3 linked regions of the Chloroflexus aurantiacus J-10-fl genome follow. The protein of the gene in region 2 interacts with the protein of the main gene of each other region in a pairwise test. Links are inferred from orthologs where the notes say so. Each region holds a gene or a part of one and is shown on either strand. Other genes may lie near its edges. The genes, in order: recR, recO and CAUR_RS04555.

Region 1 (7,705 bases), 3.3 Mb from region 2 along the record:
TCAATTGTATCTGGCTGATGCCGGTCGCCGAAGCTGCCAGTTATCACGGCTACGACACGATTGACTATTACACGGTCGAACGCGACTACGGCACCAATGAGGATTTCAAGCGTCTGGTTGCCGAAGCGGAACGGCGCGGGATTAAAATCATCATCGATTTAGTACTGAACCATACCAGTACCCAACACCCGTGGTTTCAAGAGGCATTACGCGACCCCAACTCACCGTACCGCGACTGGTATTTGTGGTCGGCGATTGACCCTGGCTATCGTGGCCCATTCGGCAACAATGTGGTCTGGCACAAATCACCCATTCGTGATGAATATTATTACGGCGTGTTCTGGGGTGGTATGCCCGATCTCAACTATCGCAATCCGGCAGTCACTGCCGAAGCCTACAAGATTGCTCGCTTTTGGGTTGAAGAGATGGGGGTTGCCGGCTTCCGTCTCGACGCGATCAAGCATCTGATCGAATATTACACTCTCCAGGAAGACACCGTCGAGACCTTTGAATGGTTGCGCGAGTTTCGACGTTTTCTCGACCGGGAACTACCCGGAACCTTCACGATTGGCGAAGTCTTCAACGGCAACCCGCGCACGCTGGCACCGTACTATCCTGACCAGCTCGATTACTATTTCGAGTTTGAAGTCGCCAATCAGATTCGCGGCGCGGCCAACACCGGTCTATCGCGATTGTTTATGCAGGCGGTGCAGGATGCCTACACAAAACTACCCTATCAACGCTGGGCACCCTTCCTGACCAATCACGACCAGAACCGCGTGATGTCGGTGTTGGGTGATGACGTGGCGAAGGCAAAACTGGCTGCGCTGGCTCTGCTGACCATGCCGGGACTGCCCTTCATCTATTATGGTGAAGAGATCGGCATGCTGGGGGTGAAACCGGATGAGCGTATTCGCACCCCAATGCAGTGGACGAAGGAGGAGTTTGGCGGATTCTCAGCCGGTATTCCCTGGCAGCAGCCGCAGAGCGATTACCCGGTCAAGAATGTGATGTTACAAGACCAGGATCCCGAATCGCTGCTCAACACCTACCGGCAGTTAATTCATCTCCACGTGAATACACCGGCACTGGCGACCGGTGATTTCTGGCCGTTAACTGCTAACGGTGCCAGTGTCGCCGCGTACATCAGGCGCAGTGGTGAAGACATGGTTTTGGTGGTGATTAATTTTGACAAAGTACCCACGCCACCGTTTACACTATCATCAGGTGAGAGCGACCTGCCGGCAGGCACCTACCAGGTGACCGCACTCTTCGGCACGCCACCGGCACCGCCGGTGCCGCTTACCATCGCCGACGGGCGTATCGTGGAGTATCAACCGGGGATCGAAATACCGGCTCAAACCGGATACATATTCAGGTTGGAGCGCTAATGTTACGAAAAGTAACTGCAACTCGTTATGTCACACCGTTGCGTGAAGGCGGTTCATTACCGGCGATTGTCGAAGCCGATGATGATGGCCTGTACGTCGTAAAGTTTCGCGGGGCAGGACAGGGGCCAAAAGTGCTGGTTGCCGAGCTGATCTGTGGTGAACTGGCGCGTGCGCTTGGCCTGCCCGTTCCAGAGCTGGTGTTGATTGAGATCGATCCGGCGTTGGGACGCAACGAACCGGATGGTGAGATTCAAGACCTGATTACAGCCAGCGCCGGATTGAATCTAGCCGTTGATTTCCTGCCCGGTGCGCTGGCATTTGATCCGACATCTGTCCGTGCACTTGACCGTAAACTGGCGTCACTTATCGTCTGGTTTGATGCCTTCATCACCAATGTTGATCGCACGCCCCGCAACACCAATCTCCTCTGGTGGCACCGCCGGCTCTTCTTGATCGACCACGGTGCAGCGCTGTACATTCATTACACCTGGAATGATTACCAGAATCACGCTCGCAAACCCTTCAGCCAGATTCGCGATCATGTGTTGATAGCAGCGGCCAGCGATCTGGAAGCAGCCGACCGTGAACTGGCAGATCATATCAACACAGATCTGCTCTGGCGCATTGTGGCGAACGTCCCCGATGAATGGCTTATTGACCAGCGGTTTTCCTCAGTAGAAGACCACCGTGCAGCCTATGTTGAATATTTGAGTCTACGACTCGCTGCACCGCGCGCATTCGTACAGGAGGCTATCGATGTCCACGAGCGCCTTTGAATATGCATTACTGCGCCTGGTGCCACGGGTAGAGCGTGGTGAGCAGATCAACATTGGGGTGGTGTTGTTGTGTCGGCAACATCGCTTTTTGGGGATACGGATTCATCTCAACGAGGCACGGATTGCCGCTCTCTGGCCTGATCTCGACCTGGCGCCGGTGCACGAGCAACTGGCGGCGTTTGAAATGGTGTGTGCCGGTGGTGCTGGAGCCGGGCCGATTGGCGAATTGCCGATTTACGAGCGCTTTCGCTGGCTGACGGCAACGCGCAGTACAATGATCCAGCCGTCAGCAGTGCACTGCGGCTTGTGCGATGCTCCACAGGTGATGCTCGACCATATCTTTCAGCAGATGGTCGTCTTGCCGGGTCAGGCGATTGACGAACGCGCTCACGAGGCAGGCGCTTTATAACTCAACCCGTACCCGCTCGATCATTGCCTGGAGGGCAAAGCGGGCCTTACCCAGATTTGCAGTTTCGCTCAGCACCCCAAGGATACCGTAGTAGCCGGGAATAATTTGCGAAGCCAGCATCAAGAGCGCATCGGTTTCGAGAACCAGATCGCGCACATAACCAACCCCGATCCGATCAGCCGCTGCCGCTGCCCGCGAGGCTAAATCGGCCAGTTCAAGTTCGGCCAGTTCGATATCGAAGTCGAGTTCGGCAGCACCTGGATGGTAGGCAATTGCCACACTCAGACCATCGGTACCGATGATGCCGGCGAACTGCGCGCCTTTCACGCCGGTAATAGCTTCATTCAAAATGGTATTGACATTCATACAGGTTTACTGCAATTAACAGGCTTGCTGAAAGAGTATTTCGGTTGTTGTAGCCCCTTCCCTGGCATCCCCCCGATGGGGAGGGAGGACGCCCCCCTCCTGCCCCCCCGCTGGGGGGAGGAAATATGCGCCTGGGATTTCCCCGCTGGCGGAGGACGCCCCCCTCCTGACCTCCCCCCGTTGGGGAGAGAAAATGTGCGCCTGGGATTTCCCCGCTGGCGGAGGACGCCCCTCTCCTGACCTCTCCCCGTTGGGGAGAGAAAATGTGCGCCTGGGATTTCCCCGCTGGCGGAGGACGCCCCCCCTGACATCCCTCCGTTGAGGGGGAGGAAGTACCTTTTTTGGCTTTCGACAGGAAGGAAGGACATTTGGCAATACTAACCCAGGCACCGGCTTACAACTCACGTCGTCCTTCAAAGGCGGAGCCAAGCGTTTCCGGATCGGCCCATTCGAGATCGCCACCGGTCGGCAACCCCCGTGCTGGCCGGGTCACCCGTACACCAAGAGGTGCGAGGTCGCGAAGCAGCAGAAAGGCGGTGGCCTCACCCTCGGTATTGGGGTTTGTGGCAAGGATCACTTCCTGAACAGGTTCGGAGCGAACCCGCGCGAGTAGCTCTTCAATCTTGAGATCTTCGCGATAGATACCTTCGAGCGGAGCAATGTGGCCGTGGAGGACATGATACAGACCGCGGTAGGCACCGGTGCGCTCGATAGCCAGCACATCGAGCGGCTCTTCAACCACACAGATTTTGGTTTGATCGCGCGACGGATCGAGACAAATTGCACACAGCTCACCCACGGTGATGTTAAAACAGCGTCGGCAGTAGCCAACCTGTTCTTTCACATCGAGAATAGCTTGCGCCAGCGCCAGCGCCTGTTTTGGTTCAGCCCGTAAGAGATAAAAGGTCAGACGTGACGCCGTCTTTGGGCCGATACCGGGCAGTTTGGCAAATTCCTCGATTAGACGAGCCACCGGTGCGGCAATCAATTGATCCGTGCGAACGGTCATATCATCTCCACCACAGATTCGTCGGTGACAATGCGCAATGCCGACGCATTCCCCTCATCACCAGGACGACAATGCCGGTTTAGAACAACCCCTTGAGACCACCAGTCAACGGCTGCATACGCTCTTCGGCCAACTGCTGCGCTTTGCGCGAGGCGTCATTGATCGCAACTAACAACAGATCCTGCAACATCTCAACATCATCAGGATCGACAACCTCTGGCGAAATCGTGATCGATTGCACTTCGCGATGACCGTTCATTTTGACCGTGATCGCACCACCACCAGCCGTACCTTCGACAATGGTGGCAGCCAGTTCTTCCTGCACCTTCTGCATCTGGCGTTGCATCTGTTGAGCCATTTGCATGAGCTGACGCTGATTCATCAGACAGACTCCCTTCTATTCACCTTAATATTGCAATTGCCTGTACCAGAACACGTGAAGCCGGCGAAGACATGTGAGCGTAGATATGGGTAGAGTACCACACTGCTACACAATTGTACAGCTATCCCGCAAACATTATTCAGGATCGAGCGGTTCGATATCTACAATATGGGCATCGAAGATATTCAATGCAGCACGAACCAGTTCATCTTTACGAGCTTCGCGAATTTTCCCACGCAGATCGGTGGGTTCAACCGATTTTTCCTCGATGGTACAGCGTACCGCGTAGGTCTTCCCCAAACGACGACGCAATAAATCTTCGAGAAGCGACCGATTCTTCGGTTCTTCCAGGCGTTCTTTATGGAACGAGGATGTCACCAGCAGCACGATAGTATTGCCTTCGACATCATACGGACGCGCACTATTGAGCAACGCCTGCACCGTCGGACTGCGCGGACGAACATCACGCTTGAAATCTTCCCAGATCGCCTCAAGCTGTTCAAGCACCGACATATCAGCATCGGCAGCACGAGCAACAGCAGGATCGGCAGGCGGACGCATCTGGCGGGTCGCTGCCCATGCCTCTGGCGGTGGCGGTGGTGGATCGGAGACAGGTGTGACATCCGACGGTACTTCACTGCCGGATGCAGATACCGGTTCGGGTACTGGAGGTGGCGGCGGCGCAACAACGCTGGGCGGCACTGGTTCGGGATGTGCCGGGGCGCGAACGGGTTCGGTTTGCGGAACGATTGCCGGTACAGCAGCACTGGGACGGCTGGTAGGGGTACGTCCTGCCAATGAAGCGGAACGTGACGCAGATGAAGAGGCAGGTTGCGCAACCGGTGGTGGCACCAGCAACGCTTCAACGACTGCCACTTCGAGCGGTAACTGACCATAGGGTGTTGTACGTAACTGTGCATCGAGATTGCTAAACAGCTTCACCCAATGTACCAACGCAGCCATATCGGCCTGCTGCACCCATTGCCCCAAGAGCGCCACTTCGTCATCGCTCAAATCAAGCAGTGTGCGATCACCGGTCGCCTTCAGCACCATCACTGCGCGCAGACGTTCCACCAGATCGCGGGTAAACTGACGCACATCAGCCCCCTGATTGGCAACCCCATGCACTGCGCGCAGCGCTGCTGTCAGATCGTGATTGACAAGAGCCGTGATCAACGCATCAACTTCAGCCGCTGCCGTCATCCCAAGCAGGCTTTGCACCTGTGGTAGCGTGATCGGGCCTTCGACAAACGAAGCCAGTTGCTCGAGAATACCGAGCGCATCACGCATACTGCCGGTGGCAGCGCGCGCAATTGCTTCAGGCACACCATCGGCCAGCACAATTCCTTCTGCCGCTGCAATCCGGCGGAGATGAGCGGCCATTGCCGAAACACTATGGCGAACGAAGGTAAAGCGCTGGCAGCGTGACAGAATCGTGGCGGGAACCTTATGAACTTCGGTGGTTGCAAGGATAAAGAGGGCATGATCGGGTGGCTCTTCCAGCGTTTTCAGCAAGGCATTGAACGCTGCTGTCGAGAGCATGTGGGTCTCGTCGATAATGTAGACCTTCATGCGAGCTTCGGCTGGTCGAAACTGCACCCGCTCGATAATCTCGCGCGCATCTTCCACACTGGTGTGGGAAGCGGCATCCATCTCGATCACATCAACTGCACGCCCTTCAGCAATGGCAGCACACATCTCGCACACGCCGCACGGTCGAGCGGTGGGATCGGGGTTAAGACAATTCACTGCTTTGGCAAGCAGGCGAGCCATGGTCGTCTTCCCAACACCACGGGGGCCGGTAAACAGGTAGGCATGGCCAACCCGATCTTCGGCAATCGCATTGCGGAGCGTCTGTACGACATGCTCCTGCCCGACCAGCTCAGCAAAGGTCTGTGAACGCCATTTTCGATAGAGCGACTGAACTGCCATTACGCTTTCCGATGATCTTGACCCGCACAGCATCTCGTATTATACCAGAGGAGGTACCCCACTTCCGCGCCGAGAGTGGTATAATCGAGATACAGGTATTGTCGATCTGCTACAGAGGGCTTTTATGCTCACCTATGAGCAACTTATCTCAGTTCTGATCGAAGAGCTTGAGCACCAACAGATCAATATTGTCCATACCCAAGAGTTAATAGACGCACACACGTTGGGGCGAAGCCTGCACGTTACGTGCTTCCCGCCAAACATAGATAAACGTGGCCCCTGGGTACGGCTGCCCTTACGGGCAGTGATCAGCCTGCAATGGCCGGCAGAACTCACCGTCATCTCTTTACACGGTCAGGCGATGATTGAAACCTTCAATCAACTGGTTGGTCAACCAATCGATACGCGAAATCTGCTGGGATTTGAGCTGACCTACCACTTACCACTGAGTCATGCCGAGCAAGCGACAGCAGATGCATCAGCCCTGACAAAGAAGGTGATTGATCTCTTCGCGGACCAACCCGACATCGAGCAAAATCTCGATATCAACGCTACGATACAGTACAGCGTCAATCAGGAACCAGTCCTGGCACAACTGACCGTTACTCGCCAGTTTCCGATCCTCCGCCTTGACCGTGATCTGGTCGAGGAGGCTGCAATTGCTCTGGCTATTGAATTACGCGAGATGTTGCCACGGCTCACAATCGTCTTCCATGCCGGTCAAAATGAATCAGGGCTTGATCCGCAGCTCTACTTACGCCCACCAACTGCCTGATGCCGTTCTCTTCTGCTGCATTGCATGCATTGTTACAACCCGGCGTTTCTGAACGCTGGCAGGCTGTGCAACGCCTGTTACACCCTGAGATGCTGGTACTGGCCAATCGCGCCGCAGAGCGTGCAGCGGCGCTCTTGCCACAACAATGGCCGCTGTACGAATTGAGTTTTAAATCACGGCGGGCAATTGATCGCGGTGGTGGTCGGCGCGATCCCATCACCGACTACTGGTTTGCTTTTGACCGACCGCCACGTGGGGCCGGTGTCATGCTCACGGTCAGCGGAATCGAGCGGACCGTCACTGTTGGGTTGCAATTGTGGGGTGTACGCCGGCCACAACTTGCCCACCTCTGGAGTCAGGCGCGTCCGGTGTGGGAGGCACTGATTGATCGAATCGAACACGAGGGTCAGGCTCGTTTTGCCGGTCGCCGCCCGCCGATGACAGGGATGCGCTGGATCGACCATTATCTCAACAGTCGAGCACACTACCTGTGGGCAGGGTTCGTCTACGACTGGAATGCGCTCCCGACAGCAGAACGCCTGATCGACGACATTTGTGCACTGCTACCACTCAATGAAGCGTTGATGGAGCAAGCCGAAATCGATCTGGCAACGACAAATACCTTACGTGAAACACCAGCTCGTTATCTGACAGGCGCGCCATCA
Region 2 (6,475 bases):
TCCCAGAAAGGGCCAAACTCCAGGGGCGACGCATGCGTCGCCCCTACGACTCACCGGTAGCACACCTGGTAACGCTTCACCACTGGACAGTAGGGGCACGGCATGCCGTGCCCCGACAACTCGCGTTCCCAGAGGACAACCTGTTCAGACATCCTGATCATGCGCCAGTGGCGCACGCTGCCAGCGTTCTTGCGAAGCAAAGACCCTCTCAGATCGCCAGCCGCGCTGCCGGATCACCGAGCAGCATATAGTTGCGCGCATCATTCCGCGCCATCCAGAGCGTCGAAAGCTCACGCGGTTCGGGTTGCTTGCCGAACTTGATGTTCTCCAGCTCTTCAGCCAGGGTGAGCGAACGGGCGGCCTGGATGATGTTGAACTGATCGGTCGCACTCCCCAGTCGTTTCCCGGTTACCAGACGCCCGATCACATCTTCAAAGCTCTGGGTTTGACCACGCGCACCATCCATGCTGAAGCCATACGTCCAGGCTCGTTCAACATGGCCAACCACACCTAGCGCACCGCGCAATAGCATCTGCTGCGGCAGTTGGGCAACGAACGTGAAGGGGGCAATAATTGGGCGACCTTTTTCGGGGTCGAAAATGAATTCGTCTTGCTGCGGACAACCGGCACCGTAACAGGCAAAGATCAGGGCAACCATCCCCTCAAGCGAAAGATTGGTCGGCAAGTCTTCCGCCGCAAACCAGTGCTCGCGCTTGATCCCACCAAAACCGGTCCAGTCTTGCGTCACGAGCGCGCCTTGATAGGGAATAAGCTCGCGATCAGTGGCCGGTAATCCCAGTCCATGGGTAGCGCTAAAGAGGATCGCCGGCGGTTGATTGCCATCGCGCAGGGCCAGTTCGAGATTGCTGCGTGTCGCATCCCCGGCCAGCAGGAGCCGTTTGGCAAAACCCTGTTTTTGCGGTAACCCACGCTCGTGCCATTTAGCCAGCGGGGTTACCAGTTCGAGCGCACTACGCTCGGTTGATTTGTCGAGATCGTGGCGCGTGCCGAAATAGACAATCTCGCGCCGCAGACGAATCTCTCGTGCTGCCCGCCGTTCGTAATCAACCAGCCGTTGGGCATAGGTACGATAATCGGCGTAGCGATGATGCCCACGTTCATCCGTAAAACAGAGCCGACCTACACCCCAGAAGATGTCGAGTTCGTATTGGAAATTGAAACTGATAAACGCGCGGTCGTTCTCAGCCAGTGGCCCTGGCCGGGCGGCGATTAGGAGATAGAAGGGTACACCCTGACTCGGCTTGACAGGGCCGGCCATTGTACCGTGGCGGGCCAGCCAGGCGTTCACCCGTTCACCGGGGCGATGCACCAGGACTGGCGCACGCTGCTCCCATGGTTGCTTCGGATCGGCATAGCGCCCGGCCCACTCGGCACAGGTTTCCCCCTGGCGAAAGTTGACTGCCGGTAGTACAATCCCCTGCTGCTGCGCCCGATGTTCAATCAACGGCCAGAGCGCCTCGATCAGACGCACATCGTCGGTTGCGCTGACCACCAGCGCCCAGCGCGCCTGCGCCAAATCTTCCTGATCGACCTCGGCGACGACACCAAAATGCTTTTCTTCGGCTTCGTTGCGGGTTTTGTGGAGCGCGTGCAGGTCTTTCGGGTCTTCACTGTGCTGCGCCAGTTCACTGGCTCGCTTTGCATCAATGCGCAGGAGTGGCTCGCCACGCCGGCCATCGATGCCGTTTGGATACAATTCATCGGGACTTTGATCATCGGCCACCAGGATCAGCGGGCCGCTGTAGCCGGTCACCACCGGCACTGCCGGCTCTGCGGGAGCGACCGGCACGGCTTCGGTGTCCGCCACGCTTACCGCCGATTGGACACCGGCCAGGGCCTGTACCCGCTCGATCAAGGCGTCGAGCCGGCTCCGCAGGGCCTGCATCTCGGTCAGGATGGCTGTGAGTTCGTCAGGTGCAGCCTTGCCCAGCACAGGAGCGACCGGTTCCGGTTGTTCAATAATCACACCCGTGGCCACCAGGGCGGCCAGGCCCTCATCAAAGATCAGTTGGTACGGTACGTAACAATATCCCGGCCCATCAGGATTTTCACTTGCCCAATCACTGCCCCACGAATTACGCACGATGAAGTAACCGCCGCCGGGTGCCGTCGGATCATCGCGATAGCCCAGCGCACACATTGCGTGCCCACCCAGACGTTGCTCGCCGGGCAATGCCCGCCGCACACGCCCGATCCGACGCACCTGTCCGCTACTCGTCCAATGCTCACCGATCATCAAGCCGATTAACACCGGTCGTCCAGCCGCCAATGCAGCTTTAATCTGTTGCACATCACGCGCCGGCAATTGTTCGACTGCCGCCAGTCGGCGTTGTTTTGCCTCCTGAAATGCAGCCGGACTCGGTCGTTCGTGCCCAGGGTTCTGGTTATCAACCGGCTCTGGCCGGTAGGGCCACGTCTCTTCCCGACACACCCCCAGCTCGGCCACCGCTCGCATCGCGACCAGCGGATTGGTACCAACATCGCCCGGAATCCGGTCACGATCCTTACTAATCCAGTAAATAAACTGCTCGGAAAGATCGGTCGGGTCTTTGCTCAAGATTTGCACCATCGCCGCAATGCTAAAGGCGACGCAAGTATTGCGCGGCCCCTGGCTCACCGGTGGGGGCAGGTTCAACAGTGGCGCCACCTCTGCCGGCAGCCCAACCGGTGGGCTGAACGCCGTCGCATCAACTTCGGGCAGATCATCGAAAATGGCGCCGGTACCAACCGGTTCCATTGCCACATCGACACTGAACGAGCTGGCGTCGGGCACCACATCCAGCGCCGCCATCACCATCGCTCGCACATCATCTTCGCTGCGCCCCAACACCTGCGCCAGCGCAGCCAGACCGCTGCCCAAACCGGTATTGGTGGCCCGTGCCGTCGCCACCAGCTCTTCGACGCTGGTGATCCAATAGGCAGCCAATGCCGTTCGGGTTGCGTCATCAATGGCGGCCACTGCGGTCAATGGTGTGAGTGTGCGCATAGCAAATTCCCATCTCTATTATTAATCTTCCGGGCAAGCCGTGCCGGGCAATTGGGTCTCGTCATCCGGCAACATTACTCCATCCGAGCCAGGATACCGCGCAGCAGAGCGGCAAATTTCGGTTTGGCCGCTTCACCGGCTTCAATCACCTCTTCGTGGTTAGCCGGTGGGCCATCTGGCAAGGCCAGATTCGTTATCAGGGAAAAGCCCAATACCCGCATTCCGCCGTGTATTGCCACAATAATCTCCGGCGCAGTTGACATCCCCACCGCATCGGCTCCCAATGTGCGCAGCATCCGCAACTCGGCAGCACTCTCGAAATGAGGGCCACTCAGCATACAATAGACACCCTCGCGCAACGTGATGCCCAGATCGGCTGCTACTGCGCGGGTCAGCGGCACCAGATCATTATCGAAGGCGCCCACCATCGCCGGAAACCGCGGCCCCAGCCGCTCGTCGTTTGGGCCGCGCAGTGGATGATGGCCGGCCATCCCCGGCAGAAAAATCTGGTCGCTGATCCGCATAATATCCCCAACCTGCCAGTCGGGCCGTAAACCACCGGCAGCATTGGTAACGATCAGCGTCTCGCAGCCGAGGGCACGCAGCACCCGCACCGGAAAGGTTACCTCCTGCATGCTGTAGCCTTCGTAGAAATGAAACCGGCCACGCATCGCCGCTACCGGTTGACCGGCCAGCATCCCAATCGCCAGCTCACCGCGATGACCAACGACTTTTGGCTCGTGAAAGCCGGGAATGTCACGGTACGGAATCACAACCGCATCAGTCATCTCGTCGGCCAGCGCACTCAAGCCGGAACCGAGAATGAGGCCAACCCGTGGCGAGAGGCGCAGCCGCGGGACGATGGCTGCGCAAGCCTGTTCGATATCGTTATACATTGACCACCTGTCTCTATCTACACCGATCCTGACGGGATCAGTAACATCACCGGAACAATAAATCAAATACGGCTGAGCAGATCGCGTTTCTTCGCCTCAAACTCTTCCGGCGACAGAATCCCCCGATCCCGCAGCCGGGCCAGTTCTTCCAACGTGCGCTGAATATCAATCACCCCACCAACCGGTCGCCCGGGTACGTAGCCATCGGTTTCCAGATAGCCATACCCCCGTTCGAGATTATGCTTCGCTTCCAGCAATGCCCGCTTGAATTCCAGTGGCGCTTCAATCCGATCCATCAGATTCGCACCTTCGCTGCCGGACGCAGTGAGTATCTCGATAGTACCGAAATTGAAGATACGCCCGAAAATGCTCTGGCGCAATTCAATATCGTTAATCTTTTCGAGTGAGGAATCAATCACCCGTTTGTTAAAAATCCCACGTATCTGCAAAACCCGACGGTCAGTAATAACAATTTGCTCCGAATTCCAGCGTAAAAAGTCGAGAAAACCACTGATCAGTACAATCACACTGATCACAATACAGATCAGCAAAATCAGATTGCTGACGCTGATATTGCCAATCATCGCTGCCGGATTATTCCGAAACGCCATATTCGAGGCGACGCCAGCAGCCACCAGGATGGCAATCAACGACAATTCGGTCAAGATGTTCACAATCAACACAAAAATGTGCTGGCGGGCAATGTATAGAATTTGCTCTCCCCGCCCGAGCAGGCTTTCTACGTAACTCATGGCCCGCCCTCCTTTGATGTCGGCAGTGTCGTAACCATACCAGTACTACTGTGATGATAACAGATGATCGAGAAACCCGGCTGATTTAAGATCACGTTCGAGCAACAGGCGTAAGCTGGCCCGCAGGAGTGTAGCGGCTTCCTGACGTGTCGCTGGTGAAATACGGAGTGTTTCAGCAGCCGTCACAGGTTGCGCTTGCAGATAGCGCAGCAGGCGAAAGGTCGGCTCGTTCATTGAGAGAGCGGCTGGATCGGCGGTGCGATCACGGGGGCAGAGCACACCACCGAGCGTCGGGCTATACCGGTCGGCAGCCGGCGTCAACAGCTCGTTACAAACCACGCAATAGTGCAACTGCGGACGATAGCCGAGGATGTGGAGCAGGTGTAATTCAAAGCTCCGCAACGTCAGTTCAGGATTGGCGCTGCCATCCAGCGCTTGCAGCGTCTCGACCAGAAGTTGAAACAGGAGCGGGTTTTCTTCCGACTCAGCGGCCAGGCGGTCGTATAACTCGGCCACGTAATACCCACAGCCCAACCGTGTCAGATCGGTACGCAAGACCGGAAAGGCATGCACAATCTGACTCTGGGTAACAATATCAAGATTACGCCCCACGGCAAACATCATCTGCGCGTGGGTGAAGAGTTCGATGTGGCCGGCCAGCCGACTCTTCATCTTGCGCGCACCTTTGGCGATAACCCATCGCTTACCGGTTGGCGTAGCAATCAGGAGCAGACGATCGGCTTCGGCAAAATCGGTACGACGAAGAATAACCGCCTCGCTGCGATACACTCGCTCTCGCATGGAACCTGTCGCCATTACGCGCCGTCGGGCTGTACCGGCGATGCGCCTTGTGCGGGTGTGGTTGATGCAAGTCCCCGTCGGTGACCCTCGTTGACTTGTCAGTCTGACCCGCAAAACAATTACCGTGCTGTCGTTAATCAGGCATGCACAATGAATGCCTTATCCTTGCACGCTGTATTATAGCCGCTCAGAGAAGGCCGATCAAGCGATATTTCACTTTACCACTTCGCCGGTCTGAAGTACAATAGTTCGTCGGTGTGCAAGTATCAGACAACGAAGGATCGATGTACCTCAAACGACTGGAAATTCAAGGTTTCAAGACATTCGCGACCCGTACCGTCTTTGAGTTTCAGCCCGGGATTACGGCTGTGGTCGGGCCGAACGGGAGTGGCAAATCAAACCTGGCCGATGCAGTGCGCTGGGTGCTCGGCGAGCAGAGCATGGCCGCGCTCCGCTGCAAACAGGCCGGCGAGCTGCTGTTTGCCGGTGGTGGCAAGCGTCCGCCGGCAGGACTGGCCGAGGTGGCGTTGACGATTGATAACAGCGACCGCCTCTTGCCCCTCGATTTCGATGAAGTGACAATCACCCGGCGCGTGACGCGAACAGGCGAGAATGAGTATTTCATCAACCGCGCTCGTGTCCGACTGCGCGATCTGTTGGCCGCCGTCGAACCACTCGGCGGTTCCTACACGATTATCAATCAGGGTCTGGTTGATGCCGCTCTCACCCTGCGCCCGTCCGAACGCCGCCGGCTGTTTGAAGATGCAGCCGAAATCGGCGGGTTCGAGCTACGCAAAGCCGAAGCCATCCGTCGCCTGCGCGAAAGCGAGACCAACTTGCAGCGCGTCGCCGACTTGCTGGCCGATCTCGAACCCCGCTTGCGCAGCCTGCGCCGTCAGGCCGGACAGGCCCGCCAGTACCGCGAATGGCAGGCCGAACTCCACACGCTGCTGGCTCGCTGGCATCACGCCGGATGGCGCGAAGCGCAGGCTCAGGAACAGCAGGCCCGGCTGCAAGCC
Region 3 (7,902 bases), 2.7 Mb from region 2 along the record:
TGGGGGCGATTGCCGGTGGCGCAGACTGGGCATTTATCCCTGAAATGCCTCCCCAAATGGATGACTGGGAGCAGCATATGTGCGATGTGCTGCGGATCGGACGCGAACAGGGGCGACGCGACAGCATTGTGGTGGTAGCCGAAGGGGCGTGTGATCGCGACGGGAAACCAATCACGGCTTCGTATGTCAAGAAAATTTTGGAAGAGCGTCTGGGTGAAGATACCAGAGTGACCATCCTCGGCCACGTGCAGCGTGGTGGCGCTCCCAGCGCATTTGATCGCTGGATGAGTTCATTATTGGGGGCAACGGCGGTTGAAGAGTTACTGGAAGCCGATCCCAATGCCGAACCGAAACTGATCGGGTTGCGTGAGAATCGGGTTGTGCGTCTACCACTGATGACCTGTGTCCGCGATACCCATCAGGTTGCCGAGGCGATTGCCCAGCGCGACTACGAACGTGCGCTGGCGATGCGGGGCAATAGCTTTGTGGAGGCGTACCGCACCCTCGGCACCCTCATTCAGTCGCAGCCCTCGCCCCCCGACCGATTACGGCGCGGGCATCGCTTCGCAGTGCTGCACAGTGGCGGCCCGGCACCGGGAATGAATACGGCGGTACGGGCAGCGGTGCGGATCGGCATTGACCGCGGCCATACGATGCTCGGTGTGCGCAATGGGTTTCAGGGACTGATCGATGGCGACATCCACGAAATGGATTGGATGAGCGTAAGTGGTTGGGCAACGATGGGTGGCGCCGAGCTGGGCACCAATCGCAAGGTGCCGCAAGGCAGCGAGCTATACCAGATTGCCCGTAACATCGAGCGCTTCGGAATTGACGGTATCTTGATGATCGGTGGTTGGACCGGGTATCAGGCAATCTACAAGCTGTACAGCGAGCGACACATCTTCCCGGCATTCAACATCCCTATGATCTGCTTGCCGGCAACGATTGACAACAATCTTCCCGGTTCTGAGCTGAGTCTGGGTGCAGATACCGCATTGAACAGCATCGTCAGTGCAATTGATCGGATCAAGCAGTCGGCGGTGGCTTCACGGCGCTGTTTCATTGTCGAAGTTATGGGGCGTGACTGTGGTTATCTGGCCTTGATGAGCGGATTGGCAACCGGCGCCGAGCGGGTCTACCTCCCCGAAGAAGGCATCAGCCTGCGCAAATTGCAAGCCGATCTCGACGAGATGATGCGCTGGTTTCGTGCTGGTAAGCGCCTGAGTTTGATCATTCGCAATGAAAAAGCGAATCCGATCTACACCACCTCGTTCATCTGCTCGTTGTTTGAAGAAGAGGGTGGTAAGCTATTCGAGGTACGGCAGGCGATTCTCGGTCATTTGCAGCAGGGAGGTGATCCTTCGCCGTTCGACCGTATTCAGGCTACCCGTCTGGCCGTGCGCTGTATCGAGTTCCTGGTCGAGCACGCTGACCGTCGCGAACCAATCGGGGCGTTCATCGGCTATCGGGGCGGTAAAGTCCAGATACATCAGCTCGACGATATGCCACGCCTGATGGATCCGGTGCATGCCCGTCCGCGAGAGCAGTGGTGGATGTCTTTGCGGCAAATGACCGATTTGCTCACGACGCCGCCATCACCTACCGTTGAGAGCGGGAAGTAATAGCAGGTGCGCTGGCCCGGCAATGATGAATATCAAATCTGGTGCCACAGAAGGCTTGGCACACGATCCGAAAATGAGCCTGATGCCGAACCTGAGCGTGATATTGAACCAGCACTCTGCACCTGCAACGACCCAATAGGGGCTTGCCGGTAGCACACCCGGTGGCTGCTTAGCACGGGCCCCCCGGAATGATGCACATCGCTGAACAAGAGCTAGCGTGATTGCTGTGGTAGGGGACGTCACACCGTTCCCTACCCCATACCGCTACATCAGGCTGTACCAGGCTGTCCAAACCTTGCGAGCAGAGACATATCACGCTGGCGCTGCCTCTGAGCACGAACGTTTTGAACCAGCGCTCCGCACCGGTAACGACCCAACAGAGGCTCGCCGATAGCTGTTCAGCACGGCGACACCCCGAAACGCTGCACCTCTGCGCGTAAGATTTATATCAAATCCAGTTTAATGGAAGTCATGAAACACTATCCAACGTCACTCTGACGCTGCACTGCGGTGCGTAAGTGCTGGTATCCCCTGGGAGCACGAGCCTCCGGCTCGCCCACCACCTGGAGCCGCACACCCTCCAACGTCACTCTGACGCTGCACTGCGGTGCGTAAGTGCTGGTATCCCCTGGGAGCACGAACCTCCGGCTCGCCCACCGCCTGGAGCCGCACACCCTCCAACGTCACTCTGACGCTGCACTGCGGTGCGTAAGTGCTGGTATCCCCTGGGAGCACGAGCCTCCGGCTCGCCCACCGCCTGGAGCCGCACACCCTGCTGACCCACCCTGAACCGTTCACATCCACCCCCAGCGGGAGCGGACCGGGGTGAGGGCGTGTCGTATCTGAGAACAACGCAAGCGTGACCCGCGTCCAGGCACCACCTTGACATTGCCCCTGAACGTAACGGCACGTAAACCAGTCAGTACACCTGCAACGACCCACCAGCGGCCCGCCAGGGGCGTGCTTCGTGGAGCTTCAGCATGGGCGCAACAACCTGAGCGATGCACATTGTCAGTCAAGATTGGACATAGGCGCTGCACCACGGTGCCTACGTATATCCCCTGCGCGCGCGATCCTCCGGCTCACCCATCACCTGGAACTGCGTGCCCTACTGACTCACCCTGCACCGTTCACATCCGCCTCCAGCGGGGGCGGACAGGGGTGGGAACGTTCTTCCGTTCCGGCGAGTTCAGAGACAGACTGAAAATATAAGCCGGCACCGCTTCTACCGCATCAGGAAGCGCCAGCACAGCCCTCTCATCGCCCCTCGCCCGTGATGCTGCAAGGACAGGCAGGAAATACGAGGGAATACAACTTCTACCGCATCAGGAAGCGCCAGCACAGCACTCTCATCTCACTTCTTCCACGCCGCGCTTTTCATTACCCACATATCACCCAGTAACCGGTATGACACCTCATATCACATCGTGATGAATACGGTGCATCATTCGTCACGCACTCCATCCAAGTGGTCACGCACTCCTCAGCGTCCTGCTGCATTATCAGCACAACATCAATACCGTTCCCGTGACACGGGTTTCCAGCCCGTGTGCAGCCATCCCCGCCACTGCCGTCAGGTGCTGGCCGTCGCCGATGATGCGCAGGCAGGAAGCCTGCTTCACGGGCTGGCGCAACGTCCCCCGCTGCCCCACCCAACCCGCCGATCTGTGCCCCCTCGCCAACGGCACGCCCTGCCAGGGCGATCCAGCAGCACGTCCGGCACCCCCTCCGCACCGTGCGGCCAGCCCTGCGGTCGTGCGGGCTGACGCCCTCCCTCACGACCTGCACGCCCCGCCGGGTCTATCCATACGTGCGCCTGACACCTGCTCCCCGCCGGCAGGTCAGCCCCGGAGAGGCTTCCACGAAGGGTGGCAGGGTTTCAACCCGCCAATCCGTGCCAACCCGCCGCTCCATTAACCCACCGGCGCAGAAACCCGTCAACCCTTCCCCTCGCTGCCCTTCACCACACCGTTTCCGCCCCCCGCCGGGCTACCGTTGAGCACGCTCAGCCCTGCCGGTCAGGTAGGCTGACGCCCTCCCTCACGACCTGCACGCCCCGCCGGGTCTATCCATACGTGCGCCTGACACCTGCTCCCCGCCGGCAGGTCAGCCCCGGAGAGGCTTCCACGAAGGGTGGCAGGGTTTCAACCCGCCAATCCGTGCCAACCCGCCGCTCCATTAACCCACCGGCGCAGAAACCCGTCAACCCTTCCCCTCGCTGCCCTTCACCACACCGTTTCCGCCCCCTGCCGGGCTACCGTTGAGCACGCTCAGCCCTGTCGGTCAGGTAGGCTGACACCCTCCCTCACGACCTGCACGCCCCGCCGGGTCTATCCATACGTGCGCCTGACACCTGCTCCCCGCCGGCAGGTCAGCCCCGGAGAGGCTTCCACGAAGGGTGGCAGGGTTTCAACCCGCCGATCCGTGCCAACCCGCCGCTCCATTAACCCGCCGGCGCAAAAACCCGCCAACCCTTCCCCTCGCTGCCCTTCACCACACCGTTTCCGCCCCCTGCCGGGCTACCGTTGAGTACGCTCAGCCCTGTCGGTCAGGTAGGCTGACGCCCTCCCTCACGACCTGCACGCCCCGCCGGGGCTATCCATACGTGCGCCTGACACCTGCTCCCCGCCGGCAGGTCAGCCCCGGAGAGGCTTCCACGAAGGGAGGCAGGGTTTCAACCCGCCGATCCGTGCCAACCCGCCGCTCCATTAACCCGCCGGCGCAGAAACCCGTCAACCCTTCCCCTCGCTGCCCTTCACCACACCGTTTCCGACCCCCGCCGGGCTACCGTTGAGCACGCTCAGCCCTGTCGGTCAGGTAGGCTGACGCCCTCCCTCACGACCTGCACACCCCGCCGGGGCTATCCATACGTGCGCCTGACACCTGCTCCCCGCCGCCAGGCAGCCCTGCCGGCCTTCCACGAATTGAGGCAGGGTTTCAACCCGCCGATCCGTGCCAACCCGCCGCTCCATTAACCCACCGGCGCAGAAACCCGTCAACCCTTCCCCTCGCTGCCCTTCACCACACCGTTTCCGACCCCCGCCGGGCTACCGTTGAGCACGCTCAGCCCTGTCGGTCAGGTAGGCTGACGCCCTCCCTCACGACCTGCACACCCCGCCGGGGCCTATCCATGCGTGCGCCTGACACCTGCTCCCCGCCGCCAGGCAGCCCTGCCGGCCTTCCACGAATTGAGGCAGGGTTGCAACCCGCCAATCCGTGCCAACCCGCCGCTCCATTAACCCGCCGGCGCAAAAACCCGCCAACCCTTCCCCTCGCTGCCCTTCACCACACCGTTTCCGCCCCCTGCCGGGCTACCGTTGAGCACGCTCAGCCCCCTTCCCTCCGCGCGGTCAGCCCTGCCGGTCAGGTAGGCTGACGCCCTCCCTCACGACCTGCACGCCCCGCCGGGTCTATCCATACGTGCGACTGACACCTGCTCCCCGCCGGCAGGTCAGCCCTGCCGGCCTTCCACGAATTGAGGCAGGGTTTCAACCCGCCGACACGCCGGCCCCGATCCCGCACGTGGGCCAAGCAATATCCGAGTTGTGGGTAATGCATAGGAGGAAGCCGGAGGTGAGGGTGTTCATGACATCTCCAAGCCCTATCTCCTATATACGCTCACAAATTCTGTCCAACCTTGCCCCCCCACGGGGAGAGGCATCTAGCCATCCCTGTGGTGCCAACAACTATTGGTAGCCTCGGCAACGATGAACAGTATCGGTTAACCCAAGTTGCCACCTATGCTATGAGCAGGCTACGGAGGCTGATTGCCAGGATGAACAGCACGACGTTGCGCGTACCACCGTGCGGCGTACCTGCCTGAACGACGTGGGGAGCATCCAATTCCTATCGACGCGCTACGCCACGCCTCACGACAGCAACTCAGGCTATAACCATCCGCTGTGTTCTCCGTGCCTCTGTGGTGACAAAGGTAGCAACTTGAGTTATCGGTTAAGACTTGGTATCACACGCCGCTACTCTAGCGTCACCGGCAATGTGCTGGCTGCAAATGATGCGACAACGCGGGTGAGATTATCCTCACCCGCGTATGCATCAGAGACTAGCACTAGAAGGGAATATCTTCGTCTTCGATAGGTTGCGGCTGATTGCGAGCAGGGGCACGGCTAACCGGTGGTCGGGTAGAAGGAGCACTGGTTGCCGAACGTGAAGGTGTGGGTGGTACCGGTGGCGGTGTCCGCCGCACCGGCTCGTCCATTGGCTCGTCGTATGCCGGTTCAGCATCAGGTATTGGCCCACGCTCACCTTTGGGGGAGAGAATGATCATATCCTGGGCGATCACCTCAGTCGTATAGCGATCCTGCCCATCGCGATCCGTCCACTTGCGGGTCTGAAGGCGACCCTCGACGTAAACACGGGTACCTTTGGTGAGGTATTGATTGCAGATTTCACCGAGCTTGTCCCATGCGACGACGCGGAACCACTCGGTCTCTTCGTGTGTATTGCCGTCTTTATCGCGCCACGTGCGGTTGCTCGCCACCCGGAATGTGGTAACTGCGCTTCCCTGTGCGGTGTAACGCATCTCAGGATCAGCGCCGAGATGGCCTGTCAATTGAACCTTGTTCAAATCCTTCGCCATGATACCCTCCTCGTTACTCGTGTGTTATCGTCCCAACTGTACCGAACCGAGCGAGAGCTTTCCCGCACGATCTCGAACTATTGTGCGAATTATAGCATATGCTCTGTCGCATCGTCAAGAGCATAGCATTGCAATCATGTGACAGATTTGTGATGTTGTTACGACAGGCCAATATCGAAACCGGCTTCAAGGTCACGCCGTGAGTAGCGGCGGAACGCGAGCACGGTTGTGGTGTGGCGCACACCAGGAATACGGGCGATACCACCAGGAACAGCTTCATCAAGCGATTCGTAAGCGTTGACCCGCAGCACCGCGATGATGTCGTAGTCACCGGTGACGGAGTAGACTTCGGCGACGTTGGGAAGTTCGGCGACTTCCTGGGCAATATCGCTGATGCGTTGTGGTTCACAGGTGATAAATACGAAGGCAGTGACCATGAGCGCACTCCTGAATGACGGATCCGAGGACAGGTAAGCTAATGATACCAGATTCTACCTGTACGTGCTGCTGTCGTCGATACTGGCCTAAAAAGGTTCAGGTGGTCGGGCACGCCAAAGCATGGGTGTTAACCAGTACCAGAGTGTGTTGAGCATGACCAGTAAGCCAGCAGCGAGAACGCTGAGCCGTCCTGCCCACCCTCGACGCCAGAGGGCATCGCAAGCGGCAGCACAGCCGGTTGCTACCACCCAACCGAGAGCCATCAGGTAGCGAGGACTGTTGGAGATTTGGGTGATAAAGGGCAGAATAGCGAAGATGAGCGCAACAACGAAACTCAGTCCCATCAGTCCAGTCGTGATTTGCCAGCCCTGCCGCCGATACAACAGCCAGAGGCCACCTATGGCAAACGGGATCGGGAAGAATCCATAGTGGGCAATCAGGCCGGCCTGCCAGAGGGTGTTCCAGAGAGCAGCTCGACTAATTGGTGGTCGTCCGGCAACGGCAGTTAAGCCACCACTGCGTGCTGTGTCCAGTTGGGCCAGGAACATCGGCAGGTAAGCGCTGTAGAAGAAGACAATCGCAAAGATCGCTCCGCCAGCGATAGCCATCGTTAGTGGACGGCAAACACGCTGTGCCCACGGGGCATTCAACCAGCCAGCCGACCAGACGATGCCAAGTAGCATTCCCAGTAAGGCACCACTACTAATCAAAAACCCAAAATGACCGAGAAAGACCATCGCACTCAATGCTGCCAGACCCACTATCCATTCACGGTAGCATTGACCGGCCTGCCACTCTTCCCATGCTCGAATAACTCCCCAAATCAAGAGCAGGTAGAGGCTTTGGGTGATAATATGAGTGTCAAAAGACCACCAGGTGGTGAGGTACGTTGCGGCGGTAAATACATAGATTGCGGCTGCCAGCACTGCCGGTCGCGAAGGGAGGACACGGCGGGCAATCAGGTAGATCAGGATCGCACTCAGGCTGTCAGCCAGGGCTGCCCCAATTTGTAAGAGGAGCGGAGTTTCAAGACCTAATACGCGAGCCGGCGCCAGCAAGAGGTACGGCCCCGGTGGATACGGAAAATCAATTCCCCGATTCTTTGAGATAATCGTGATAAACCCACCCAACGCTTCATGAAAGCGATTGGTATGGAAGCCAATATCGCCGGGCATACTGGCCGGGTAGAAGCGTCCGCCGATCCGGGTTGCAAAGGCAACTGCTACGATAGCACTGAGTGACGAC

Evidence for each region.
Region 1: the proteins of recO (region 2) and recR interact in binary tests that used the Escherichia coli proteins (3 or more experiments, as listed by UniProt). The link is inferred for Chloroflexus aurantiacus J-10-fl from one-to-one orthologs.
Region 3: the proteins of recO (region 2) and CAUR_RS04555 interact in binary tests that used the Escherichia coli proteins (3 or more experiments, as listed by UniProt). The link is inferred for Chloroflexus aurantiacus J-10-fl from one-to-one orthologs.

What each region holds. Positions count from the first base shown.
Region 1 is NC_010175.1:660,562-668,266, forward strand. What follows is about bases 2,145-4,917. They hold recR (recombination mediator RecR), read right to left. Parts: upstream 3,952-4,917; coding sequence 3,337-3,951; downstream 2,145-3,336. Other genes in these bases: CAUR_RS02635 (HipA family kinase), read left to right, coding at 2,145-2,167; CAUR_RS02640 (DUF3037 domain-containing protein), read left to right, coding at 2,148-2,576; CAUR_RS02645 (roadblock/LC7 domain-containing protein), read right to left, coding at 2,571-2,942; CAUR_RS02655 (YbaB/EbfC family nucleoid-associated protein), read right to left, coding at 4,031-4,333; dnaX (DNA polymerase III subunit gamma/tau), read right to left, coding at 4,469-4,917. In the rest of the region: CAUR_RS02630 (alpha-amylase family glycosyl hydrolase), read left to right, coding at 1-1,391; more of CAUR_RS02635, read left to right, coding at 1,391-2,144; more of dnaX, read right to left, coding at 4,918-6,265; CAUR_RS02665 (hypothetical protein), read left to right, coding at 6,390-7,040; CAUR_RS02670 (McrB family protein), read left to right, coding at 7,040-7,705. UniProt on the Escherichia coli protein: May play a role in DNA repair. It seems to be involved in an RecBC-independent recombinational process of DNA repair. It may act with RecF and RecO.
Region 2 is NC_010175.1:3,929,865-3,936,339, reverse strand. Bases 3,579-6,475 are described here. They hold recO (DNA repair protein RecO), read right to left. Parts: upstream 5,457-6,475; coding sequence 4,701-5,456; downstream 3,579-4,700. Other genes in these bases: smc (chromosome segregation protein SMC), read left to right, coding at 5,741-6,475; CAUR_RS15375 (PH domain-containing protein), read right to left, coding at 3,966-4,655; CAUR_RS15380 (purine-nucleoside phosphorylase), read right to left, coding at 3,579-3,903. Also shown: CAUR_RS15385 (C1 family peptidase), read right to left, coding at 209-3,007; more of CAUR_RS15380, read right to left, coding at 3,082-3,578. UniProt on the Escherichia coli protein: Involved in DNA repair and RecF pathway recombination.
Region 3 is NC_010175.1:1,190,084-1,197,985, forward strand. What follows is about bases 4,455-7,424. They hold CAUR_RS04555 (single-stranded DNA-binding protein), read right to left. Parts: upstream 6,220-7,424; coding sequence 5,689-6,219; downstream 4,455-5,688. Other genes in these bases: CAUR_RS04560 (Lrp/AsnC family transcriptional regulator), read right to left, coding at 6,378-6,656; CAUR_RS04565 (glycosyltransferase family 39 protein), read right to left, coding at 6,744-7,424. Also shown: CAUR_RS04550 (6-phosphofructokinase), read left to right, coding at 1-1,622; more of CAUR_RS04565, read right to left, coding at 7,425-7,902. UniProt on the Escherichia coli protein: Plays an important role in DNA replication, recombination and repair. Binds to ssDNA and to an array of partner proteins to recruit them to their sites of action during DNA metabolism. Acts as a sliding platform that migrates on DNA via reptation.